Regions from separate parts of the Neobacillus sp. K501 genome, predicted to be linked through region 2. Evidence: riboswitches for the same ligand, from Rfam matches in the RefSeq annotation. Region 2 holds a riboswitch; each other region holds the start of a gene.
The links. Region 2 has a riboswitch for S-adenosylmethionine ahead of ACWM35_RS12080 (methionine ABC transporter ATP-binding protein). Riboswitches for the same ligand answer to the same signal wherever they lie in the genome.

Region 1 (7,433 bases), on a different contig from region 2:
GTGCAGCACTTTGGCCAATGGCCCAGCGGGGCATTTTCCCAACTATAGCCAAGATCAGCATCATTACCGGTACAAATTCAAATAAATGAACAAAACTGGTATGCTTTATCCAATGTACAGGGTTCACAAATATGGCTAAACCAGCTAGAAATACCTGCGCAACAACACTTATGACAAACAGAACGGCAAGAATGGCGAAAATTTTTTTACTAAACTTATTTCTTCTAGACTTTTCCTCATACTTCAATTTGAAATCTTCCTTTCTTCTCTCTCTATTTGCAGTATATCAAGGTTATAAACAATAAAATATGAGCCCAAGACGTAATTTTCGCTACGTCTATAGTCTTAGATTAATGTCTGGAAAAAGAGGAATAGTTTTGACGGCTGCTCCTGATGTAGAGCGGCATTTTATTTGCAAAAAAATGTATCCGTTATCATCATTAGAAAATAAGGATTTTCGTAGCTTTAGAGTTTTAACGCAATGAAATTCCGTGTTAGATAACCTTCCACAATCATGTAAAAAGACTTCTCGAAATGATATAAAATATTCAGACAATCCATTTCTTGTAAGGAGGGTTATAACACATGGAAAAACAAAAACTAGTAGTCATTGGTAATGGGATGGCAGGGGTAAGGGCTGTTGAAGAAGTGCTTAAAATAAACCCTGATCAATTCGAAATTACGATTTTTGGCAGTGAACCTCACCCGAATTATAATCGTATTCAGTTATCAACGGTTTTACAAGGTGGGACTTCCGTTCGTGATATTACGATAAATGATTGGTCATGGTATGAAACCAATGGCATTCACCTATATACGGGCGAAACCGTTTTATCGATTGATACGAGAAAGCAAATCGTTCTTACCGATAACCAAAGAAAGGTAGCCTTTGACAAACTAATCATCGCAACAGGATCAAATCCCTTTATGCTTCCATTACCTGGTGCCGATAAGGAAGGGGTAACAGCCTTCCGAAATATTAAAGATTGCGAAAAGATGATGGAATACTCGAAAAAGTATCGGAAAGCCGCGGTTATCGGAGGAGGGTTACTGGGACTGGAGGCGGCTCGAGGTTTATTAAACCTAGGGATGGAAGTTGATGTGATTCATATTTACGATTACTTAATGGAACGACAGCTTGATCGCACTGCCGGAAAGCTGTTACAAAAAGAATTAGAAGCGCAAGGGATGAACTTCTTATTACAAAAGAATACTGCAGAGATTTTGGGCAGAAAACGTGTAACCGGCTTAAAATTTAAAGATGGAAGTAAAATCAAAGCTGATTTAGTGGTGATGGCGGTTGGAATTAAACCAAATGTTTCGCTCGCTCAAGCTGCTGGAATCCCGGTAAACCGCGGAATTATCGTGAATGACTTTTTAGAAACGGGAGTAACGAATGTTTTTGCAGTAGGAGAATGTGCCGAACATCGTGGGATTGCCTACGGTCTAGTCGCCCCTTTATATCAGCAAGGACAAGTGTTGGCCAGGCGTATATGTGGAATGGACGCAGCTCCATACCAGGGTTCCGTGCTTTCGACTCAATTAAAGGTATCTGGCGTAGAGGTATTCTCAGCTGGAAAAATCAATGAGGATGAAAATACGAAAGTTTATAAAATGTATGATGACTGGCGCGGAGTATATAAGAAAGTACTGATTGAAGACGGGAAAATAACAGGTGCTGTTCTTTTTGGGGATACGCAAGAAGGCAACAAGCTGTTAAATTTTATAAAAAATGAAGCAAAGGTCGAGGAGTATTTACAAAGTGATTCAAATGAAGCTCCACAGATAAGTGGCGTTCAGAGTATGGCGGATGAGGAGCTAATCTGCGGATGTAATGGGGTCACAAAAGGAGCGATTATTGAGGCAATCCAAACACAGGGTTTAACAACGGTGGAACAGGTGAAAGGCTGCACCAACGCCTCCCGCTCATGTGGTGGTTGTAAATCACTCGTCCAAGATTTACTTTCATGCACACTGGGTGATCAATTTCAGGTAGAACAAAAAGAGGCAATTTGCGCTTGTACATCCTTATCAAGAGATGAGGTTTTACAAGAAATCCGTGAGAAAGGTCTAACCCATATTCGTGAGGTGATGTATGTCCTTGGCTGGAAGACAAATGGATGTTCTAAATGTAAGCCTGCCTTGAATTATTACTTAGGGATGGTTAATCCGTTGTTTTATCAAGACGAACGTGAAGCTCGATATGTCAATGAACGATTACATGCCAATATCCAAAAGGATGGAACTTACTCCGTCGTCCCAAGGATGTACGGTGGGGTCACCACTTCAGAGGATCTGCGAAAAATTGCCGATGTGGCGGATAAATACAAGGTTGGTTTGATCAAAGTGACGGGGGGACAGCGCATTGATTTACTAGGGGTAAAGAAGGAGGACCTTCCAAAAATTTGGGAAGAGCTGGATATGCCATCAGGATTTGCCTATGCCAAAGGAGTAAGAACAGTCAAAACCTGTGTTGGCGAAAACTACTGCCGGTTTGGAACACAAGATTCTATTAGTCTAGGAATCAAAATAGAGAAGAAGTTTGAGGGCTTGTACACCCCTCATAAAATTAAAATGGCGGTATCGGCCTGTCCGCGAAATTGTGCAGAAAGTGGAATAAAAGACGTTGGCATTGTTGGAGTCGAAGGGGCTTGGGAAATGTATGTGGGTGGAAACGGTGGTACCCATCTGCGCGAAGCAGATCTCCTCTTTAAACTGAAAACAGGGGACGAAGTGTTGGAAATGACCGGAGCTTATCTCCAATATTACCGTGAAACTGCTAATTATTTGGAAAGGACCTCAGCTTGGGTGGAACGCCTTGGACTTGACCATATTAAAAGAGTGCTAGAGGACAAGGGAAATGTAATGAATCTCAATCGCCGAATGAACGAAGCGCTATCTGTGGTTCAAGAACCATGGCAGGAGACGATTCACAATAAAAACCTAGTAAAAGACCTTTATGAAACGGTGAAGATTCCAATAGAAACCCATTAATCACTGATAGGAGGGAAATAATGAAAAAAACCATTCGTCATGTGTGGATAGGAAAGCTAACTGATCTACCACTAAAATTAGGAAAAACGGTCATGATAGGTGACAAGGAATTGGCGGTGTTTAAATTAGAAAATGGAGATATTCGAGCAATTGAAAACCGCTGCCCGCATAAAGGAGGGGTTCTAGCGGAGGGAATTGTAAGTGGGGAATTTGTCTTTTGCCCGATGCATGATTGGAAAATTTGTGTAAGTGACGGGAAGGTTCAAGCACCAGATGTGGGCTGCGTCCAGTCTTATCCGGTAGAGGTTCAGGAGGATCAAATTTATATAGTTATAGAATAGGTGAATTTAAGAGAGAAATATTTTTAGGGGTCTATGAATGGGTCGGTCTAATAAAAGACTTAAGGGAGTGAAAAGATGGCATTGGTGAGTCCGTATCAAGTAGTCGATAATATGATTCAAGCTGGAGAGGCAAAATCAAAATTGCCAGTTAAAGATTTATTAATCCGTGGAGTGCTAGCTGGAGCACTTCTTGGCTTTGGTACAACCTTAGCTTTTACTGCTGAGATTCAGACTGGGATGGGAGTTGTTGGCGCCATCCTTTTCCCGGCAGCTTTTGTCATTATCATTCTTCTCGGGTTGGAATTGGTTACGGGTAGTTTTGCACTCATCCCTGTTGCGGTCATGGAAAAAAGGGTTTCAGTGATTGCGATGCTAAGGAATTGGTTTTGGGTGATTATAGGACATCTCATCGGGGCGATTTTTTATGGTGGTCTTTATGTCATTGCCGTCACCCAACTTGGCCATGTAACCGATAATGGAGTTGCAACTAAAATCATCGCAGTTGCAGAAGCTAAAACGAACGGTTATAAAAACATTGGAATAGACGGGTACATCGTGGTTATCGTCAAAGCGATACTCTGTAATTGGATGGTCACACTAGGTGCCGTAATGGCCATGACTGCTAAGTCTGTAATTGGAAAAATTGCCGCCATGTGGCTACCAATCTTAATTTTCTTTGCACAAGGGTTTGAGCACGCTGTTGTCAACATGTTTGTAATCCCAGCAGGCATGATGCTAGGTGCGGAAGTGTCTATGGCAGATTGGTGGATTTGGAACCAAGTTCCTGTATTGGCAGGAAACCTGATAAGTGGATTGCTTTTTACAGGGGCAGCCCTTTATTACACCTATCGAAAGGCAGAACCGAAAATGGTTTTGGATATGGCTAAATCTAAGCCAGCTATTACAAATACACAAAGGGGTTCAGTATAAAGGAGGGCTTAGATGGGAAAAGCATTTATCGTGGGCGCTGGTCCTGGAGACCCAGAATTAATTACTGTAAAAGCATTAAAATGTATTCAAGCTGCAGATGTCATTCTTTATGATCGCCTTGTAAATGCTGCTCTATTAGAAGAAGCAAAAAAGGGATGTCAGCTGATATATTGTGGCAAACGGCCGGGTCATCATACCATGAACCAGGAAGCAATCAATGATTTGTTAGTCAAATTCACCGAGAAGGGTAAAATAGTGGTCCGTTTAAAAGGTGGTGATCCTTTTGTCTTTGGTCGCGGGGCTGAGGAAGCTGAGGCGTTAGTAAAAATGGGTCTTTCCTTTGAAGTAGTTCCTGGAATTACTGCCGGCCTAGCCGCACCTGCCTGTGCAGGGATTCCGATCACACATCGTGAACTTGGCAGTTCATTCGCTGTTATAACAGGACATTGCCAGACAGGTCTACCAGTGGATATTGATTGGAAAAATCTAACCAAAGCCGTTGATACCATCGCTGTTTATATGGGGATTCGCAATCTCCCTTATATATGTCAAGAATTACTGTACCATGGGAAAAATGAAAATACACCTGTTGCGGTTATCCAGGAGGGAACAACGGTAAACCAGCGGACAGTAATTGGAACGTTAAAGACCATTGCTGCGATCGTTGAAAACGAAGGGATAAAAAATCCAGCAATGATTGTGATTGGTGAGATAGTAAAATACCGTGAAAAAATAAGGAAGCTAGAATTTGAGGAAAGGCCTGAAAAATATGTGACCATGGCCTAAACTTGAGCAGGTAAAGAGAAGCGTCATGTCGGGTACAACTCGATTATGGCGCTTTTCTTTCATTTGGAGAATCCTTTTATTTTCCCCTTCATTTTAATTTTCTAAATTTTAAAGTTTTTCATTTACATAAAACCTATTGGTATGGTAGGATTAATTTCATCAATTACAAAATTCTTATCTAGAGTGGCAAAGGGACTGGCCCGATGATGCCCGGCAACCTGCTAAGCAAGGTGCTAATTCCAGCAAAATGATTTCATTTTGGGAGATAAGGTGTTACCTGAGCAGTTAACGCCTTTCCTAGATGGAAGGGTGTTTTTTATTAGAAAGGAGGGCGAATCACACTGAAACCAGAAGACAGAGAAGAAATCATGACACATCTTGAGAAAATGCTGGAAACACTACAATTTGGATCCATCACCCTTGTTGTCCAAGACGGAAAGATTGTACAAATTGAGAGAAATGAAAAGGTTCGTCTTCAATCGAATAAAAATCGCTGACTAGAAAAACTAGAGGCGGTCTCCATCACTAAGCTTAAGTGGAGACTGCCTTTTTTTATTGAATGAAAGGAGGTTTGCAGCCATGACGGGTGCAATAACCTATCAAAATTGGAATCCATTAAAAAACTCTTTCACAATTGATGACGAAACAAAAGGAGCACGTTCTGTTTTAGAGTGGGCCTACAGCTCGTATCCGGAAGAAGAACTTGTGTATGCATCTAGCTTTGGAGCAGAGGCCATTGTCTTAATTGACTTAATCCAGCAAATAAAGCCAGATGCCCATATTGTCTTTTTGGATACAGGCTTACACTTCCCTGAGACCTATGATGTAATTAACAAAATCGAAGCTCGATTCCCGAAGCTGAGAATCGAACGGAAACTGCCAAAGCTTAGCCTTGATGAACAAAGAGAACAATACGGATCAGCATTATGGAAAAGAGAGCCAAACCAGTGCTGCCAAATTCGTAAAGTGATTCCATTGAGGGAAACGTTGACGGCCAAACAAGCCTGGATTTCTGGATTGCGCAGGGAGCAATCACCGACAAGAGCAAACACGGAATTTATTAATAAAGATGATAAATTCGAGAATATCAAAATTTGCCCATTAATCCACTGGACCTGGGATGAGGTATGGGAGTATATCCGAGACAAAGACCTTCCCTACAATTCCCTGCATGATCAAAATTACCCGAGCATCGGTTGTTTCCCTTGTACGCAGCCTGTTTCAGCAGATGGTGATTCCAGGGCAGGACGATGGGCGGGAAGCGGCAAGACGGAGTGCGGCTTGCACACTCGTTAAAGGAGGGCTATTGATTGCTCACAATGATTGCAATTTCCATTGGTTTATTTTTTGCCATAAATATTGGCGGTAGTGGGGCTGCTGCTTCGATGGGGATCGCTTATGGTTCCGGGGTTGTCAATAAACGGTTAGCCTTAATGCTCTGTGGCATCGCCGTGTTTTTAGGTGCTTGGCTTGGCGGTGGTGAAGTCGTGAAGACAATTGGCAGCGGAATTGTTCCTTCCAGTACTTTTACGGTCCCAATAGCATTAATTGTATTGGCATCAGCGGCCCTGTCACTGTTTTTGGCCAATATCTTTGGGATTCCACTTTCTACTAGTGAAGTAGCTGTGGGTGCCGTTGTCGGGGCAGGGATTGTTTATCAATCTGTATTTATCGGCAGTCTCGCCTGGATTATGTTCTTTTGGCTGCTTACACCATTTGCTGCCTTCATCATCGCCATTTTGGCTTCTTATTTGTTAAAAAACAAATATTTTACTCGGTGGATGAAGGCTCCAAAAGCGGTACCCCTTTTATCAGTTCTCGTTGTATTTATGGGATTGTTCGAAGCCTTTTCGGCTGGAATGAATAATGTTGCAAATGCGGTAGGGCCGCTTGTCGGCGCTGGGATTCTTACAACAGATAAAGGAATCCTATGGGGCGGATTATTTGTAGCGGCTGGAGCATTGATTCTCGGTCATCGTGTTTTAGAAACAAATGGGAAGAAAATCACCACCTTAAAGTTGGAAGAGGGCTGTGTCATCTCAGGTACCGGAGCAACAATTGTGACAATTGCATCCGTCTTTGGGATTCCTGTCCCATTAACCCAAATTACAACTTCATCGATCATTGGAATCGGCTTCGCCAAACACGGGAAATCCGTTTTGAAAAAAGGCATAGTGGTTCAGCTATTAACGGTTTGGATTGTATCGCCAGTGCTGTCAATGGTATTGTCGTATACCCTAATCCAGTTGATCATTGAACATAATTTTTATCCAATTGTGGCGATGATAGGTGTATTGATTTCAGTATTCGGAGTGATGTCATTGATGAAACGACCGAAGTCTGCCTTAACGATGTCCCAAGAAGCAGCAAAGGAATAAGGAC
Region 2 (7,433 bases):
AACCGCTTGGGCAATCGGAAGCACTTCCATATGAAGGCCTTCCTTCTCAAGCGTTAAGTTGCCATTTTCATCGGCAACGGTTCCGCGAATTAAGCCAATTTGGATCGGGAATGATTTATAGAACAACCATTCTTCTCCTTCAATTTCAATCACTTTAACAATCTCTTCTTTGGTAGATGGCGACATTTTTCCACCTTCTAGGCGAGGATCAACAAATGTTCCCATCCCAACCTTTGTAATAACGCCTGGGCGTTTTGCGGCGATTTCACGATACAACTGAGTGATGACACCCTGTGGAAGGTTATAGGCTTCACACTTATCTTCTTCAATTAGTTTTGCCATTTCTGGAGAAGCAATGGCGATTCCTCCGATCCACCGCTTCGTTAATCCCTCGTATCCCAAGTGACTCATACCCTTGTCACGACGATTACCTACCGCACTAGCATGCATGACGGTTAAATTTTTCGGATGACCGGTTTTAAGGAACCGCTCTTCAATCGAGATTCCCATTTCTTCTGCCCAGCAGGATAATCCAAACCCACTTGCTGCAACCGTATCACCATCTTTAATTAATTCTGCTGCCTTTTCGGCTGAAATTACTTTTGACATTTTATCCACTCCAATTTGTGAATTATTTCACATGTTTATTTAAAAAAATTTCATTTACCTCGATATATGTTGTTTGTGAATTATTTCACTTACATCGTAAGTCACATCCAAAATCCCGTCAATGACCGCAAAATCACAGAGATTTATCCTGTTTTCTGTAGCTATTTTGCGACTCTCACAATTAGATAAAAATTCAATGGTGCGATGTAATGGAATGAAAAGAGGGAGGACAGACCCCTTTTATCTCCAATCCCTTTGGTCCATCTCATCGACGAACCTACATATCTTGAAGTGTTTTTATGAATGATGCAAAAAAACAACAACATCCCTATCCTTCTTCTCCATAAATGATAGTTAAAATCTGAAGTTCACACTTTTGTTGAATACTCTCTATTTTTTCTTGGATAAACAGCAGAAAAAAATAATAAAAAAATTTTTTCTCCTGTTTGTCTTTATCATTTTGCAAATTTACAACATCATTCCTATTGATGAAAAACTTGAATTTATAAGGTTTTCGAGGGTTATTGATTTCATTGGCGACAAGAACATCTCCATATTTTACAAGCGATCTTGGGGAAAAAATAAGATTATTTTTAAAATAAGTGTTTGACTTTTAAGTTTTATTGCATTAAATTAATACACAAGTTCGAAAAACGAAATAATTAAATTACTTCTTATCAAGAGAGGTTGAGGGACTGGCCCTATGACACCTCGGCAGCGGAACGGAATGTTCTGTGCCAAATCCAGCAAGTATGACTTGATAGATAAGAAGAGGCTGATACGTTTATTAAAATTTGCCCTCTTCTTTTTCAAGAAGAGGTTTTTTTATTTACAATCAAATACTAACTTTCTTATCGAGAGAGGCAGAGGGACTGGCCCTATGAAGCCTCGGCAGCGGATCCAATTGGAGACTGTGCCAAATCCAGCAAGCGCAAAATGCTTGAGAGATAAGAAGAGCTCACCCTTTGCTTTGCATTGGCACGCCCTCTTCTTATTTCCAAGAAGAGGGTTTTTTATTTTCGCGAAAAGGAGACGATTAGGATGATCGAATTTCAGAATTTAAAAAAGGTCTATGAGAGCGGCGGACAGCAGGTAGCCGCATTAAATGGAATTAATTTAAAAATTAATAAGGGGGAAATCTTCGGAGTCATTGGTTTCAGTGGCGCAGGTAAAAGTTCACTCATCCGCTGTGTGAATCTTTTAGAACGGCCGACGTCTGGTAAAGTCATCGTCGATGGTCACGAACTTACTTCCCTTTCGGTAAAAGAAGTTCGTGAGATTAAGAAAAATATTGGGATGGTGTTTCAGCATTTTAATCTCCTAAACTCAAAAACGGTGTTTGCCAATGTGGCAATGCCGTTGACGCTAGCCAAAGTTCCGAAGAATGCCATCAGAGAACGGGTCTATGAGTTGCTTGAATTTGTCGGATTAGCCGATAAAGCTGACTACTATCCGGATCAGCTTTCCGGGGGACAAAAGCAACGAATCGGAATCGCAAGGGCCTTGGCTACGCAGCCATCGATCCTCCTTTGTGATGAAGCAACATCAGCTCTCGATCCGCAAACAACTAGTTCGATCTTGCAGCTGTTGAAAAAAATCAATAAAGAGTACAATATCACGATTCTCATCATCACTCACGAAATGGCGGTCATTCGCGAAATTTGCGACCGAGTCGCCGTGATTGAGGCTGGGAAAATCATTGAAGAAGGTACGGTGTTTGACGTCTTTTCCGCACCGAAAACACAGACTGCAAAGAACTTTGTCAGCTCGGTGATGAACGATCAGCTTCCTGATTCAATCAAAGACATCATCAACAATCACGCCGGGGTACAGAAGGTGTTCCGCATTAATTTTGTCGGAGGTTCCGCAGGACAGCCGCTGCTTTCGGAGCTGGCGAAACAGTTTGATATCCATATCAACGTCTTGTTTGGAAACATCACGGAGCTTCAAGGCATCCCCTTTGGAAACCTGATTGTCGAGTTCCAGGGGTCTGATAAAGAAGTGATCCGTGCCTTAACCTATATCAACCAGAAGAATATCAGCATAAAGGAAGTGAAAGCACATGCTAGTTAATTCCGAGCAAATCATTACTGCCCTAATTGAAACCATCCAAATGGTGGCCTTCTCTCTCTTGTTTTCAACGGCGCTGGGACTGCCGCTTGGGATCTTGTTGGTCGTCACTCGAAAAGGCCACTTGCTGGAAAACTTACCGTTTTTCAATATCATGAATGGCATCATTAACATTTTCCGTTCTGTACCGTTCATCATTTTACTAGTTGCGATGATCCCCGTTACCCGGTTGATTGTCGGGACATCAATTGGAACGGCAGCAGCCGTTGTTCCACTTGTCTTCTATGCCGGGCCTTACATTGCAAGATTAGTAGAAAACTCTCTACTTGAAGTAGATCCCGGAGTCATCGAAGCCGCGGAGGCAATGGGAGCAACCCCGGTACAGATTGTTTTTAAATTTTTGATTCCCGAGGCACTTAGCTCACTGGTATTAGCACTCACAATTGCTACGATCGGTCTCGTCGGAGCATCGGCAATGGCAGGCGCCGTTGGTGGCGGTGGAATTGGAGATTTGGCCATTACATACGGCTACCAGCGTTTTGACACTGTCACAATGATGATTACAGTAGGAATTCTGATTGTGATCGTTCAAGGTCTACAGTCATTAGGAAATATTGCAGCAAAGAAAATTAGAAGAAGATAACGAGGAGGAAGTAACATGAAAAAACTATTATTATCGATCATTATTTTTACATTAGCGGTACTTGGTGCCGGCTGCTCAGAGGAAAAAACAAGCTCCGGCAAAGAAACAAAGGAAATTAAGCTTGGAGTTAGCGGCACAGATACACGCATTTGGGACTTTATCGCGAAAAAGGCAGAGAAGGAGGGAATTAACATTGAAATCGTTAAATTCTCCGATTATGTGGCTCCGAATACGGCCCTTGCTGAAGGAGAATTAGACGTCAATGCTTTCCAAACGGTTGCTTATTTTGATGTTTTCATTAAAGAACACAATCTTGACCTTGTGCCAATTGCAACGACTGTTCTTGCGCCAATGGGCATTTACTCTGAAAAATACAAGGATATTAAAGATATTCCGGATGGCGCTAAAATTGCTCTTCCTAACGATGCATCTAACCAAGGACGTGCCTTACTACTGCTTCAAGAAGCTGGCTTAATTAAGTTACCGAAAGATTTTGATGCTAATGGGGACCTTACACAAGTAAAAGATAACCCGAAAAACCTTGAATTTGTCCCAATGGTTCCAGCTCAAACACCTAGAGCATTGCCAGATGTAGCAGCTTCCTTAATCAATAACGGCATTGCCAATGATGCAGGTCTTAAGCCATTGAAAGATGCCATTTTTGTAGAAAGCGAAACAGCAACACCTTACATTAACATCATTGCTGTAAAAGCAGAAGATAAAGACAACAAAACACTTAAAAGAATCGCAGAGCTATATCAAGAGGAAGACACAGCAGCATTCATCGAAAAAGAGTACGAAGGCAACTTGATCCCGACATCCGTACCATTAAGCAAGATTGGATGGTAAACAGAAAAGCGGAAGCGCCTTGGTCAGGGGCGACAGGCATAAGACAAGCCGGCGAGAAGGTTTGTTCTTTAACCTTCTTGACGGATTGGCTTATGACCCCGAGCCCCTAGGCGCTGGAGCTGGACAATTAGAAAAGCGGAAGCGCCTTGGTCAGGGGCTTATGGCCTGGGGCGCTCCACTTGAGATAAGCGGAAGAGGCCGGAACTAGACGATTTTTTAAAACGAACCAAATTAGGAGGAGAAAAAGATGACAATATCGGTTAAATCCCAAGCAGAATTAAAAGCGGCGATTGTCGCTAATGTAGATAGCAACAAAGAATTGTACCTATCAACCAGCCATCAAATCCATGAAAAGCCCGAAATTGGCAATGAGGAATTTTTCGCCTCAGCGCTGTTAACAGATATTTTGGCCAATGAAGACTTTGAAGTAATCAAAGCAGTAGCTGGTCATGAAACATCCTTTGTGGCCCGCAAGAAATCAGCAAAACCAGGCCCATCGATTGCCTTCCTTGCTGAATATGACGCACTTCCAGGAATAGGTCATGCATGCGGCCATAATATCATTGGAACAACCAGCGTTGCGGCAGCCATCGCGCTAAGTAAAGTGTTGGATGAAACCGGCGGTGAGGCAGTGGTATTCGGGACACCAGCAGAAGAAGGTGGACCCAATGGCAGTGCAAAAGGAAGCTTTGTCAAACACGGACTAGTCGACGGCATCGACGCCGCCCTGATGATTCACCCTAATGGTGAGACCCGCCTAACCAGCCCATCCCTAGCGGTGGATCCACTAGACTTTGAGTTTATTGGAAAGCCAGCACATGCTGCTGCTTCTCCACATGAAGGAATCAATGCCTTAGATGCCGTCATTCAACTGTTCAACGGAATCAATGCGTTACGGCAGCAACTAACTGATGACGTGCGAATCCATGGGATCATCACCCATGGCGGTGATGCACCGAACATTATCCCTGAATATGCGAAAGCTCGTTTCTTCATTCGCGCAGCTACGCGCGCAGGCTTGAATGAAGTTACGCGCCGAGTCAAAGCGGTGGCAGAGGGTGCAGCTCTTGCTACAGGTGCTAAGCTAAACATTATTGCTTTCCAAAATGAAGTCGATAATCTTCTATTAAATAGTAGCTATGATGCGGTTTTTAAGGAAGTCGTGGAAGAGCTGGGTGAAACTGTGGGTGCAGATCGCGAAGGTATTGGCTCTACTGATGCAGGAAATATTAGCCAAGTCGTTCCGACAATCCATCCGTATATTAAAATCGGCCCAAGTGATCTCGTTGCCCACACAGTTCCCTTTCGCGAAGCAGCCGCTTCCGCAAGAGGCGACCAAGCCCTGATTACGGGTGCAAAAGCACTCGCCCTAACCGCGCTTAAATTGATTACGGACAGCGAAACATTAACGCAAATCAAAGAAGAGTTCGAAGAAAGAAAAGCTGCGGAATCTAAATAGCAGAGTAATATCATGGCCCAGTGACTGAATAAGTTGCTGGGATTTCTATCATTTTTGACAAATTGGCAGAACGGATGTATTCGGTTATTTGATAATGACTGTTGCAATTCTCCTTCTCTAGTGTTGGGCATTATAAACCTTTCATAACGACCATGGCGCTTACTCTTTTCCGGTTTCGGGCATTATAAACCTCTCATAACGACCGTGGTGCTTCCCCTATTCCAGTTTCGGGCATTATGAACCTCTCATAACGACCGTGGCGCTTACTCTTTTCCGGTTTTGGGCATTATAAACCTTTCATAATGACCGTAGCGCTCCCACTTCTCTAGTTTCGGGCATTATAAACCTTTCATAACGACCGTAGCGCTCCCACTTCTCTAGTTTCGGGCATTATAAACCTTTGATAACGACCGTGTGCCACTTCCCCTATTCAAGTTTCGGGCATTATGAGCCTCTCATAACGACCGTGCCACTTACTCTTTTCCGGTTTCGGGGATTATAAACCTCTCATAACGACCGGGGCGCTTACTCTTTTCCGGTTTTGGGCATTATAAACCTTTCATAATGACCGTGCCACTTACTCTTTTCCGGTTTCGGGGATTATAAACCTTTCATAATGACCGTGCCACTTACTCTTTTCCGGTTTTGGGCATTATAAGCCTTTCATAACGACCGTAGCGCTCCCACTTCTCAAGTTTCGGGCATTATAAACCTTTCATAACGACCGTGCCACTTCCCCTATTCCACTTTCGGGCATTATAAACCTCTCATAACGACCGTGGCGCTCCCACTTCCCCAGTTTCGGGCATTATGAACCTCCTTCAAACAATACTAGTATCCATATTCCTCTAATAATAGTAAAATATTACTATTAAAATCTATGAAGTGAGTTGAATATATGAATAAAAATAATCCTTCTATTAACAGGCACTACGATCTCGATTGGATACGGGTTTTAGCGACCCTTGCGGTCTTCCTTTATCATTGTTCGATGTTTTTCAATCCCTTCCCTTGGCATGTGAAAAATAACGTAATAGATTCAAGTGGTATTTTAGTATTTTCACTCTTTGTTGGTTCCTGGCTGATGCCGATATTTTTCGCCGTTTCTGGGATGAATGTGACCCATGCTCTTAACAAACGGAGTACTTCGGAGTATCTCAAAGAAAGAGGAATACGTTTAGGGGTACCGTTAGTATTTGGCGTTTTCGTCCTAACGCCACCGCAAATTTATATAGAGAGAATTGCCAACAACCAGTTCGATGGTTCCTTTATCCAATTCTTCCCGCATTTTTTCGACGGTGTGTATTTAGATTTTGGCGGAACAGGAAACTTTGCCTTTTTCGGATTGCATTTATGGTATTTACTCGTGTTATTGGTCTTCTCGTGCCTAACCATTCCGTTATTTAAAAAACTCCCGAGAGGTAAGACCTTACGTAAAGTACATTTTTTACTACTACCTCTACTGCTTTTTCTAGTTGGCGCGATCAAAACACAAGGGTTAGGAGGATGGGATCTCCTATTTTATCTATTAATCTTTATTTATGGATACTATTTTTACTCCCATCCGAATTTTAAACCAGCTCTTAAATCAACAATAAAAATTCACATGGTTATAGCCCTAATTACTTCTATTACCTATATCGTCTGGTTCATGATGGCCTATCCGCAACCAGGTTCAATCCAAGACATTCTTTTTTATGCTGTCCGAACGATTAATTGTTGGAGCTTATTACTATGTATCTTCTATCTAGCTGATAAATACCTATCTACACCAAATCGATTTTTACAATACGGAAGTGAAGC
Region 3 (7,433 bases), on a different contig from region 2:
TCGTGCCTGCGAGGCTGGGGTTCTAGAGGATCCTTGGGCTGAAGCACCGGAAGCGGCATTTGATTGGACCGCACCAATTGAATTAACGCCTGATCTGGCAGAATATCTTGAAATTGAGTTCGAACAGGGTGTACCGGTAGCTCTTAATGGAGAGAAATTACCACTAGTTCAATTAATTGAAACCTTAAATGAGCTAGGAGGAAAACACGGTGTAGGACGTATCGATCATATTGAAAACCGTTTAGTAGGTATTAAATCTCGTGAAGTATACGAAAACCCTGCAGCGCTTATTTTGATCAATGCTCACAAAGAACTTGAATTTTTAACACTGCCACGTGAAGTTACGCAATTCAAAACACAGGTTGAGCAACAAATGGCGAAAATCATTTATGAGGGACTTTGGTACTCACCACTAAAGGCTGCACTTGATGCTTTTATTGATGAAACGCAAAAAGTGGTTTCTGGAACGATTCGAGTGAAACTTCATAAAGGGAATCATACTGTTGTTGGAAGAAAATCTCCACACAGCTTATATAATGAAGAACTTGCAACCTATTCAAAAGGTGATGCTTTTGATCACAATGCAGCGGTTGGATTTATAAAAATTTGGGGTTTACCAACAAAAGTTTATTCTGAAGTGAATAATAAAGAAACGATTTTAAAATAATCCTGTGCCCTCGAACCGTTTTCGAGGGCAAATTTCTTAGGTCTTAGGAGGAAGTATGCATGTCCAAGTTATGGGGCGGTCGCTTTACAAAGGAAACAAATAAATTAGTAGAGGAATTCACAGCTTCGATTTCATTTGACCAAAAATTAGCCAAGGAGGATATTGCCGGCAGTATAGCACATGTCACCATGCTAGGTGAATGTGGAATCATTCCTGCTGAGGATGCTGAAAAAATAAAGAGTGGTCTTCTTGAGATCAACCAAATGGTTAATCAAAACGAGGTTGAATTTCTTGTAGAAGACGAAGATATTCATATGAATATCGAAAAGCTGCTAATTGAAAAAATTGGACCAGTAGGCGGTAAGCTTCATACTGGACGGAGTAGAAATGACCAAGTGGCTACAGATATGCATCTATATTTGCGCACAAAGACAACAGGGTTAATCAATTTAATCGAAGATGTTCAGCAATCGCTTATTGAGCAGGCAAAGGCAAATGTTCATACGTTGATACCGGGATATACTCATTTGCAGCGTGCCCAACCGGTTTCCTTTGCCCATCACTTAATGGCTTATTTTTGGATGTTTGAACGCGATAAAGAAAGATTAGTAGATAGCTTGAAGCGGGTGAATTGGCTTCCGTTGGGATCTGGGGCTTTGGCGGGTACAACCTTTCCAATTAATCGTGAAAAAGTAGCGGAATTACTTGGTTTTGAAACAATCTATCCGAACAGTATGGACGCTGTTAGTGACAGGGATTTTATCTTGGAGTTTCTTTCAATCGGCTCCATTATCATGACACATATTTCGAGATTTTCAGAGGAGCTTGTCATTTGGTCGAGCCAAGAGTTTCAATTCGTCGAGTTAGACGATTCTTTCTGTACAGGTTCCAGCATTATGCCGCAAAAGAAAAATCCGGATGTGCCTGAGCTGTTAAGAGGGAAAACAGGTCGTACTTATGGAAATTTAATCGGATTACTTACAGTTCTTAAGGGATTGCCACTCGCTTATAATAAAGACTTGCAGGAAGACAAAGAAGGAATGTTTGATACGGTAGAAACACTCGAAGGTTCACTACAATTATTGGCGCCAATGATCGAAACGATGACGGTGAATAAAGATGTCATGCGAAAAGCGATTAACAATGATTATTCGAATGCTACGGATATAGCAGATTATTTAGTGAGAAAGGGTCTCCCATTCCGTGATGCCCATGAAGTAATTGGAAAAATCGTCTTGTACGCGATTCAGCAGCAAAAGTATTTGCTTGATTTAAGTTTTGAAGAATATCAGGAGTTTAGTACGTTATTTGAAGAAGATATTTACACAGTCTTATCACCCGAGCATGTTGTCGCTGTACGCAACAGCTTTGGAGGAACCTCGCCCGAGCAGGTGATGGAACAAATTCAGTTAGCTACAAATAAACTAAATAAATAATTGAAAAAGCAGAATAGGTATTCTTGGTACTATTCTGCTTTTTTCAATTGGAAGATAAAGTATACATACTTGTGAATGATTCAGAAATCGTTAATAATGAAAAAGTAAATAGATTTATAGAACTATCGTAATAGATTAAGGAGGAAAGTATGGATAAAATAGCGTTAATAATTTCGATCATTTCATTTATCGTATCAGTCATTACTAGTTACATAACTTATCGATTTAATAAAATTACGATTAGGAATACGGCTATACTTGAGCACAACAAGCTCCTTTTAGAAATAGATAAAATCTTAATTGATGAACCTGAGTTATGGGGGATTTATGATAACCATCCGTTATCTAAAAAAGAAAATAAAGAAGATCCCTTCCTACAAGCAAAGCAAGAAGCTTTTATTTATTATTATTTGAACCTGTTTGATGTAATTTTTGAATTTTATCATAGACAAATTGTTCAAAATAGAAATGACAAAAAACAATGGAAGGCATGGACACAATTTATCGAGCATTTCTTAGAAGGCTGTTCACAGGCACGTGATACGATTAAAAAATCATATCATTTATATGATGTTGATCAAGGCGATTTTTACAAGGAAATGATTGAGAAAATTGAAAAGTAAAGGAGTGCAAATTGTGAATGAACAATATGAAAAATCCAATCTTTATAAGATAACGAAAGCATCACTTAGTGACATTCCTAGTATGTTAGAGCTTAATTACAAAATTTACCCAGCAGAATGGCATGTTTCTGAAGATTATGTGATGAAAATAATGAAAAAAAACCCTGAGGTTTACAATGTTTTAAACACAGACATGGGAACCAAGGGAATATTTAGTTTATTTCCATTAAAAAAAGAAACGTACGATTCCATACTGAAGGGAGAACTTGAGGAATCGGATTTATCAGAATATATTTTAGATTATCAGGAACCAAAGGATGTCTATTTATATTTAATTTCGTTGATCGTCGATATCCATGACGGGAATCGGAAACAATTTGCAAAGAAAATTATTCAGGGGATACCGGAAGAATTAAGGAGATTGGCAAAAAAGGGAATAAACGTTAAAGAAATAGGAGCGATTGCTATTTCACTCGATGGGGAAGCAATACTCCCTAAAATTGGATTTAATAAAGACGAGGATATACTTGCATTACATAACCATAAATATCCTGTTTTTAGAGCTTCTATTGAAGAGATCACTCGAGCAATAGTTATATAGTTTTGGAATTTAAAGTACTCAGATTGAATCTTGAGTAAATGTAATATTCAATATATATTGACAGTTTTAGAGGAATCAACTAAAATTCCTAATAATATGATAATAAAAAAAGTACATAAAACTCTTATCCAGAGTGGCGGAGGGACATGGCCCGATGAAGCCCGGCAACCATCAAGTAATCTTGAAAAGGTGCTAATTCCTGCAGGTTAATATTAGCCTGGAAGATAAGAGGAGGAAGCAAACCCTCTTCTTATGAAGAGGGTTTTCTTTTTTTAATATTCTTTCAAAGGGGTGTAGGAAATGACGGTAATCAAAGTGGCAATACTGGGATTTGGAACAGTCGGAGAAGGAGTTTATCGAACGATTCATTCACATGCAGAAGAGCTAAAGACGGTTTTAGGGAAAAAGGTAGAGGTAGCGGCCGTCCTCGTTAAGAATAAGCAATTGGAACGAAATATTGCCGAGGATATTTTGATTACCGATAATATGGATGAGATACTACAGCTGCCAAAGCTGGATGTGGTTGTTGAAGCAATTGTCGGCCGAGAACCAGCCTTTACTTTTTTAAAAAAAGCTATAGAGAAAGGCATTCACATTGTGACTGCAAATAAAGAAATGCTTGCACATCATGGAAGAGAGCTGCAGAAGCTTGCGGAAGATAAAAATGTTTCTATTGGCTATGAAGCAACCGTTGCTGGAGGAATCCCAATTATCCAAACCATCAGGCAATTACTAAAGGTAAATCGAGTTCAAAAGGTTCAAGGAATCCTTAATGGGACATCAAATTTTATCCTGACAGAAATGAGGGAGAAGCAGCAATCCTTTGAAGAAGCGCTTTTGCTGGCGAAAGAGAAGGGCTTTGCTGAAGCTGATCCGACCAATGATGTGGAGGGCTTTGATGCTTTTTATAAAACGATGATTCTCAGCAGAATTGCTTTTGGTGCGGAACCGAATTGGAAGGAAGTTGAAGTGGAAGGGATTACCTCAATAACTAGTAATCTTATGGAAGCATCAATAAAGGATGGCCTACGATATAAACATATAGCTCACATAAGTAAGGAAGGCAGTGAAATTAAGGCCGTTATTAAGCCTGTATTAGTGAACCAATCCCATCCATTTTATCATGTAGAAGGGGTACAAAATGCTGTAAATGTTTCTACTGACATTGTTGGTGACATCACCTTACAAGGTCCTGGTGCAGGCATGTTCCCAACCGCCAGTGCGGTTATTGAGGATTTGGTCTATATTTGTCAAAATAAACCGAGTAAAAATAGAATTCGAAAAGCTGAATCTGAATCGTTAGCAGTTTATTAAAGGCTTAAAAGAGAAGCATAAGACCGCTGCTTCTCTTTTATGAATTTTTTTTACTTTCTTCTTTTGTTTGTTACACGTTGGTTAGCTGCATTTGCACGAGCAGTAGCTTCGAGATCTGCTCCGTCTGCAAATTCAGCGGAATATTCCACATCAATTCCGTCTGACTTCATGTTTTTTGGCACTTGTGGAAGTGACCCTTTATTTTTATCACGTGTTTTATGTCCTTGCGCACGACCCATTAATAAAACCCCTTTCAAAATGAGCTAACAGGGACCTAGAAAGGTTCCCTTATTAGCATTTACTTTTGAAAAGGGTTCATGAATGGAAAAAACTCCAAAAATCCTTATAGCTTTGTTTTTCTATCAGTAAATCCGCCTGCACGGTCTGCCATTTTAAATTCACGTTGATATAATACCTCTTGTGTACTCGTTAAGCTGTACTTCCCTCTATCCTTATCCTTTTTCTTCTTTTCAGCCATATTGCTCATTCCTTTCAACATGTATTGTTAATCGATAAAGCTAAATGGTAAAAAATAAATCACATCTTCCATTTTTACCTATTAAGAAAGGAATGATACAAACTATCGTGAAAAATATGGTAAAGTTATCTTGAGGTGAAAAGGATGGCTATAATTACGAAAATCACCACTCAGAAGAAAAATCAGGATCGGTTTAATATTTTTATGGATTACGGCAAAGGTGAGGAATATGCCTTTAGTGTCGATAGTGATGTCTTAATTAAATTTCAATTGAAAAAGGGCATGGAGCTTGATGATTTTTCGTTTTTAGAAATTCAGTATCAAGATGATATTCGCAAGGCGTATAATCTCGCCATTCATTATTTGGCTCGAAGAATGAGAACCGAAAAGGAAATAAAAGAGTATCTCCTTCAAAAAGAAATGGAAGAACCAGCAGTTAATGAAGCTCTCCATAAATTGGCAAGTCAAAAATATATCAATGACGAGGAATTCGCTTTTTCCTATGTAAGAACGCAAAAAAATACAACAGATAAAGGCCCAGATGTAATTACCAGCGAATTAAAGGAAAAGGGTGTAACCCAAAATATCATTCACAATGCGTTAAAAGAGTATCCACAATCAGAGCAAATTGAAAAAGCGACGAAGCTATGTGAGAAATTTTTTATTAAGAATAAAAAGGAGTCTGAGCGAATTTTGCGACAGAAGGCCGAGCAAATGATGCTTAGGAAGGGATACCCCTTTGCTGTCATCCAAATTGCCATCAATGAAGCTGAAGTTGAAAAGGATGACGATGAAGAGATGGAAGCAATCCAACACCAAGGTGAGAAAGCTCAGAGGAAGTATAGTAAATACACTGGATTTGAATATGAGCAAAAAATGAAGCAAGCCTTATACCGAAAAGGCTTTTCAATGGAACTTATTGAAAAATATTTAGCTGAAAATGGAAAATCATGACGCACTCACGTCATGATTTTTTACTTTCAATAATAATCGAATCCTGGTCAAGTTGTTTAAAAATGAGATCGGCTACTTCCCGTGGAGATCGTAAACGAGAGGGGTCTGATATATGAGTGCTGCCTGCCCAAAATGGAGTATTCATCCCACCCATATAAACTGCTTTAATTGCTAGATTACTTCCCTCGTATTCCTTTTGCAAGCTTTCCGTAAACCCTCTTACGGCAAATTTACTTGCTACATAAACAGCTTCATTGACTTTTCCTCTAAGACCAGCTGTTGAAATGATATTTATTATTTGACCTTCATCTTGCTTAGCTAGAATAGGTAATACGGCTTTTGTCAAAAGAATGGTGCCGAGGATATTGGTGTTAAGCATTTCGATGATCTCCTGCTCACTACTTTCGAGAAATGGACCAAAATGACCAACACCTGCATTGTTCACTAGACCAAAGATAGAATATTGCTTGCACCATTCGCTTACCTGGTTTGATATGTCATCCGTGTTGCTGATGTTGATGATGGCATAATCAGCCTTACCTCCAGCTGCTTCAATTTCGTTTTTCACAGCTGAAAGTTTTTCAACGGTTCTTCCAGTTAATAACAAATGAAACCCCTGCTTAGAAAAGCCTAATGCTAATTCCTTACCCAAACCAGATCCGGCTCCAGTAATAATGATGGTTTTCAATACACTCTCTCCTTTATGTACAACTTCAACCTTTATTATTTTACTTGATATCACTATACTAAAATAAAAGAAAAAATTAAATGGGAGTGGGTTAAATGCAGCAAGAGAAACGTTACAGTGAAATGACAGAGCATGAATTAAAACAAGAAATTGCCCAGCTTAAAGAAAAAGCCAGAAAAGCGGAACAAATGGGGATGGTTAATGAGTTTGCTGTATTAGAAAGAAAGGCGGTTATGGCACGAGCATATTTATTAAATCCCGATTCCTTTGCTCCTGGAGAAATATATGAAATTGAAGGTGCTCCTGGAGAATACTTTAAAATTGATTATATGAATGGCGTTTTTGCATGGGGATATAGACTAAGAGGAGATGGGGCAGAAGAAGCATTACCCATCTCGATGTTGAAAGGCACAAAATAAGGACAAACCAGAGTGTGTTCTCTGGCTTGTCGTTTTTCTTATCTAAAAATTAAGGTGAATCGTTGTAGCGTTGACTAGAAGCACGCATCCGCTCTTGAGGGTGTGTATTGATCGTACCGTCGGCTCTTGTAGATGCATACTCGGCCTTGGCACGTGGTTCACCTTCAAGCTTGTTATTATTTTGGTTTGGGAAATTTTTCGCTTTATTTCTCATGCTTTACCTCCGTCTAAAAGGGAATGAGAAACCGTGAAA

Region 1: another riboswitch for S-adenosylmethionine. It lies ahead of ACWM35_RS17625 (YezD family protein); the one in region 2 lies ahead of ACWM35_RS12080 (methionine ABC transporter ATP-binding protein).
Region 3: another riboswitch for S-adenosylmethionine. It lies ahead of ACWM35_RS15900 (homoserine dehydrogenase); the one in region 2 lies ahead of ACWM35_RS12080 (methionine ABC transporter ATP-binding protein).

What each region holds. Positions count from the first base shown of each region.
Region 1 is NZ_JBSLYA010000008.1:57,486-64,918, forward strand. It holds gene ACWM35_RS17600 (DUF6220 domain-containing protein) at 1-247, opposite strand, end outside; gene nirB (nitrite reductase large subunit NirB) at 586-2,994, shown strand; gene nirD (nitrite reductase small subunit NirD) at 3,012-3,335, shown strand; gene ACWM35_RS17615 (formate/nitrite transporter family protein) at 3,411-4,265, shown strand; gene cobA (uroporphyrinogen-III C-methyltransferase) at 4,278-5,051, shown strand; SAM riboswitch class I at 5,223-5,323, shown strand; gene ACWM35_RS17625 (YezD family protein) at 5,420-5,548, shown strand; gene ACWM35_RS17630 (phosphoadenylyl-sulfate reductase) at 5,631-6,347, shown strand; gene ACWM35_RS17635 (anion permease) at 6,371-7,429, shown strand.
Region 2 is NZ_JBSLYA010000004.1:294,434-301,866, forward strand. It holds gene ACWM35_RS12075 (acyl CoA:acetate/3-ketoacid CoA transferase) at 1-609, opposite strand, end outside; SAM riboswitch class I at 1,281-1,380, shown strand; SAM riboswitch class I at 1,458-1,563, shown strand; gene ACWM35_RS12080 (methionine ABC transporter ATP-binding protein) at 1,651-2,682, shown strand; gene ACWM35_RS12085 (methionine ABC transporter permease) at 2,672-3,322, shown strand; gene ACWM35_RS12090 (MetQ/NlpA family ABC transporter substrate-binding protein) at 3,338-4,171, shown strand; gene ACWM35_RS12095 (M20 family metallopeptidase) at 4,419-5,630, shown strand; gene ACWM35_RS12100 (acyltransferase family protein) at 6,529-7,433, shown strand, end outside.
Region 3 is NZ_JBSLYA010000007.1:18,199-25,631, reverse strand. It holds gene ACWM35_RS15920 (argininosuccinate synthase) at 1-667, shown strand, start outside; gene argH (argininosuccinate lyase) at 727-2,103, shown strand; gene ACWM35_RS15910 (hypothetical protein) at 2,253-2,726, shown strand; gene ACWM35_RS15905 (hypothetical protein) at 2,740-3,327, shown strand; SAM riboswitch class I at 3,449-3,558, shown strand; gene ACWM35_RS15900 (homoserine dehydrogenase) at 3,628-4,641, shown strand; gene ACWM35_RS15895 (YfhD family protein) at 4,692-4,880, opposite strand; gene ACWM35_RS15890 (YfhE family protein) at 4,985-5,119, opposite strand; gene recX (recombination regulator RecX) at 5,264-6,073, shown strand; gene ACWM35_RS15880 (SDR family NAD(P)-dependent oxidoreductase) at 6,084-6,761, opposite strand; gene ACWM35_RS15875 (YfhH family protein) at 6,857-7,180, shown strand; gene ACWM35_RS15870 (small, acid-soluble spore protein K) at 7,230-7,394, opposite strand.